2 regions of the Pseudarthrobacter quantipunctorum genome follow, and region 1 is predicted to be linked to the other one. Evidence: riboswitches for the same ligand, from Rfam matches in the RefSeq annotation. Region 1 holds a riboswitch; the other holds the start of a gene.
The links. Region 1 has a riboswitch for thiamine pyrophosphate ahead of thiC (phosphomethylpyrimidine synthase ThiC). Riboswitches for the same ligand answer to the same signal wherever they lie in the genome.

Region 1 (2,197 bases):
TCCCAGGCACGCTGCGTGAGCTCGGCGAGGGTGTCCAGCTCGGCAAACTGGGCTGCGTCGTTGGCATCGGCTGTTGCCCCTGGCCGCAGCCCGTCGCCCAGGGAAAACGCGACGTCGTACCTCGCGAAAATCTCGCAGAGTTCGTCGAAGTGTGTGTAGAGGAAGTTCTCCCGGTGGTGCGCCAGGCACCACCCGGCCATGATCGATCCGCCACGGGACACGATGCCGGTGACCCGGTTGGCGGTCAGGGGAACGTACCGGAGCAGCACGCCGGCATGGATGGTCATGTAGTCGACGCCCTGCTCGCACTGCTCGATCACGGTGTCACGGAAGATCTCCCATGTCAGGGCGTTGGCTTCGCCGTTGACCTTCTCCAGGGCCTGGTAGATGGGGACGGTGCCGATGGGAACCGGGGAGTTGCGGATGATCCATTCCCGGGTGGTGTGGATGTCATCCCCGGTGGAGAGGTCCATGACGGTGTCTGCGCCCCACCGGGTTGCCCACTGCAGTTTGTCCACCTCTTCGGCGATTGAACTGATGACCGAGGAGTTGCCGATGTTGGCGTTGATTTTCACCAGGAAGGCCTTGCCGATGATCATCGGCTCGGATTCCGGGTGGTTGATGTTGCTGGGGATGATGGCCCGGCCCGCGGCCAGTTCGCTGCGGACCAGTTCAACATCGCAGTTCTCGCGCAGCGCCACGAAGCGCATCTCCGGGGTGATCACTCCTTGCCGCGCGTAGTGCATCTGGGTGACGGTCCTGCCGTCGACGGCGCGGCGGGGCACCGGAGCTGCTCCTTTCCACTCTGCGCTGGCGGCGCCGCGGCGCACAGCCGAGCGGCCGTCGTCGAGCAGGTTCCTTTCCCTGCCGCTGTACGCTTCCGTGTCTGCCCGTGCTTCGATCCAGTCCTTGCGGACAGGAGGAAGGCCTTGAACGGGGTCGCTCCCCGGACCGGCGGTCCGGTAGGTCCGGAACGGCTGGTTTGGCACGCCGTTGGGTGACGGTTCCAACCTGATTTCGGTCACGGGAACGCGGATCCCGTTCCCGGCGTCCTCGAGGTATGCCAGGGAGTGGGGTTTCAGGGATTGCGTTACGGGGGGCTGGTTGCCGGCAGGACCGGCACCCGGGTTGTTGAGGGCAGGGTTCAGCTGCTGATTGGGTGTACTCAAGGAATACTCACTTCCTTCGCCGGCATTACCCGGACAGGTTCGACGGTCGCAGGCTGCGTCAGCCCGATCTCAGCCCCTGCAGGGGCACCCGTGTGGTCAGGATGAAAGCTACCACACGCCTTGAAGCGGGGCTTGTCACATCACGCGGTGCTAGCCTGTCCCGGCGGGAAAGAGGCAAATTCATGGCAGAAATTATCGAGTTCACGGGGACGGTCCTGACCGGGCCGGGCACTGAGCAGCACGGGCTCTGGTCCGTTGGCGGTCGGCTGACGTTCCGCCGGCCGGCAAAGGCCCCGGACAGGATTCTGGCGGGATGGGTGCTGCCTGGCTTTGTGGATGCGCACTGCCACATCGGGCTGGGTGCGGGCGGGCCGGTGGATGCTTTGACTGCCGAAGAACAGGCACGGACGGACCTGGACGCCGGCACCCTGCTGGTCCGCGACGCAGGTTCCCCTGCGGATACCCGATGGCTGCAGGGCAGGAACGACGTCCCGGTGCTGATCCGAGCCGGCCGCCACGTTGCGCGCACGCGGCGGTACCTGCGGGGGTTCGCTGAGGAAGTGGAACCGGACGGCCTGGTGGAAGCTGTGCGTAAGCAGGCCAGGGAAGGTGACGGTTGGGTCAAGCTTGTGGGGGACTGGATTGACCGCGACGCCGGCGACTTGGCGCCTTCGTTTCCTGCCGCCGTCGTCCGTGACGCCGTCCACGCCGCCCATGATGAGGGCGCACGCGTTACGGCGCACTGCTTCGCGGAAGAGACGCTCGACGACGTGCTGGACGCCGGCATCGACTGCGTGGAGCACGCCACAGGCCTCCTGCCGCGGCACCTGCCCCGGTTCGTCGAGCAGGAGGTGCCCATTGTGCCCACCCTGGTCAACATCGCCACCTTTCCCGACATTGCAGCGCAGGCTTTACCCAAGTTCCCGCGCTATGCGGCGCATATGCGTTCATTGTGGGAACGCCGGGAGGAACGGGTGCTTGAGGCGTTCGAGGCAGGCGTGCGGATCTACGCCGGGACCGACGCCGGC
Region 2 (2,197 bases), 1.5 Mb from region 1:
GGCACCGGTTTTGTCCAGGCAGCGGCCCACGGCGTCGCGGACTTCCAGCACACCTGCCGGGTCCAGGTTTGCAGTGGGCTCGTCAAGCAGGATCAGGCCCGGACGCATGGCGAGGATCCCTGCCAGCGCCAGGCGCTGTTTTTGCCCGCCGGAGAGGGCAGACGTCGGATGGTCCAGCGGCAGGTGGGAGAGCCCGACGTCGTCCAGCGCCTCGTGCACGCGGGCCCAAATGGCGTCGCGGGGCACGGCGAGGTTTTCGGCGCCGAAGGCGACGTCATCGCCAACGCGGGAGAGGACCACCTGCGTCTCCGGGTCCTGCTGCATCAGTCCGGCCCGGCCGCGCTGCTCCCGGGGCACGGCGCCGTCAACCAGCAGCGAGCCCGTCTCGTCGGAGTCCCCGGCGTCGCCGCCGTCGTCGTTTATGTCCCCCAGCACCCCTGCCAGGGCGTGGAGGAGCGTGGACTTGCCGGCACCGGAAGGTCCCAGGAGAAGCACCCGCTCCCCCGGGCGGATCTCCAGGTCGAGGGCACGCACGGCCGGTTTGGTGCGCCCTGCATGGCGCCAGCCCCAGCCGCGGGCCGTGACGGCAGCCGGACGCACCGCGACGGATGCCTCATGCCGCGAAAGGGCGCCCATCAGGAAAAGACGGGCTCCGTTGCCGCCTTGCGTGATGCAAAGGAGCTCAGCACACCGGTCCTGGCCAGGCCGCGGGTGGCAACCCAGGACAGTGCCCCGGCGATGATGGCGCCGGAGATGGCGGTGAAGATGATGTACGCCAGCTTGTCGCCGGCGGCGTAGGCGATGTTCCAGCCCCACGGTGCGAACGAGTCGTTCAGGCCGCAGAAAAGACCGGCGGCAGCGCCTGCCAGCAGGGCTACGGGCAGGTTGAACTTCCGGTACACGAAGATGGCGAAGATGATCTCCGCGCCAAGGCCCTGCACGAACCCGGAGAACAGTACGGACGCCCCGTACTGGGAGCCCATGAGCAGTTCACCGGTGGCGGCCACCGTCTCGCAGAAGAGCGCAGCGCCGGGCTTGCGGATAATAAGCATGCCCAGAACGGCCGGAATCATCCAGCCGCCGGCGATCAGGCCGGTCAGGGGCGGGTAGACGGCGTTCATGGGTCCGGAGACTGCGGCGGCCCCCTGGGACCAGGCCCAGAAGATGACGCCGCCGGCGACGGCGATGAGGGCCGCCACCACGATGTCCACGACGCGCCAGGACTTGCCGGCGGTTTTCTTGACTGCTGTTGTTGCCATGTGGTCCTCCTGAGGAACAGGAGGGGAAAGTGGGCGCGGTTTCCGGCACTGCTGCCGCTGCGCGCACTTCGAGAACTCGACTCCCTTGCGCCGGTACTAACCGGATCAGGTTCGAGGGTCTGCGGCTGTCCGCACTCTCAGCGCCCACCTGCGGTCCCTGGCATGGCCAGTGATGCCGACGGCGGCGCTCCCCTGTCGTTGAATGATTCTGTTGGTGAAATATTCGCCCTGTTGGGCGTGGTTCAGTTTACCGCAGGGAGGGGTAGATTGTGGGCCATGACTGCGAATCCACCAGATATGACCGGGTACGATCCGGATTCCCATGCTGCCCAGCCGGAGGGATCCCTGGAAGCACTGATCGCCCGGATTGAGGCGGAGGTCCGGGAGCTGCAGTTTCCCGGCTTCTCCATGGACGACGCCCTGAACCTGGGGCTGCTCCTGGTGGAGTTGGGCAAGGAGCGCGGGCTGCCCATCGCCATCGACATCAGCAAGGGCGAGCAGGTCCTCTTCCACGCTGCCCTGCCGGGGGCAACGCCGGACAACGGGCACTGGATCGGGGCCAAGAAGCGGACCGCCGCCCGTTACGAGGTCCCTTCCCTGCTGGTGGGGCTGCGCGCCAGGGTTCAAGGAGGACGGATCGAGGACAACGCCTGGTTCGACCAAACCCGCTATGCCGCGCACGGCGGCTCCTTCCCGCTCTACGTCACCGGAGTGGGTGCCGTGGCAACCGTCACCGTGTCCGGTTTACCGCAGGTGCAGGACCATGACCTGGTGGTCGAGGCCCTCCGTGACATCCTCAGGCAGGCAAGCGCGGACTGACGCGGGGACGCCGTGGGCGCATGGCGTCCCCGGCATGGACACCCCCGAGGCGGCGGGAGTACATTCGAGCCGAGTGGCGGGAATTCCATCCAGGAGGGCGTCGTGACCGGTCCAGCACC

Region 2: another riboswitch for thiamine pyrophosphate. It lies ahead of WHH00_RS00340 (ECF transporter S component); the one in region 1 lies ahead of thiC (phosphomethylpyrimidine synthase ThiC).

What each region holds. Positions count from the first base shown of each region.
Region 1 covers NZ_CP148033.1:1,607,605-1,609,801, forward strand. The annotation lists gene thiC (phosphomethylpyrimidine synthase ThiC) at 1-1,169, opposite strand, end outside; TPP riboswitch at 1,164-1,271, opposite strand; gene WHH00_RS07355 (amidohydrolase family protein) at 1,352-2,197, shown strand, end outside.
Region 2 covers NZ_CP148033.1:77,933-80,129, reverse strand. The annotation lists gene WHH00_RS00345 (ABC transporter ATP-binding protein) at 1-636, opposite strand, end outside; gene WHH00_RS00340 (ECF transporter S component) at 636-1,259, opposite strand; TPP riboswitch at 1,324-1,463, opposite strand; gene WHH00_RS00335 (heme-degrading domain-containing protein) at 1,536-2,078, shown strand; gene WHH00_RS00330 (hypothetical protein) at 2,181-2,197, shown strand, end outside.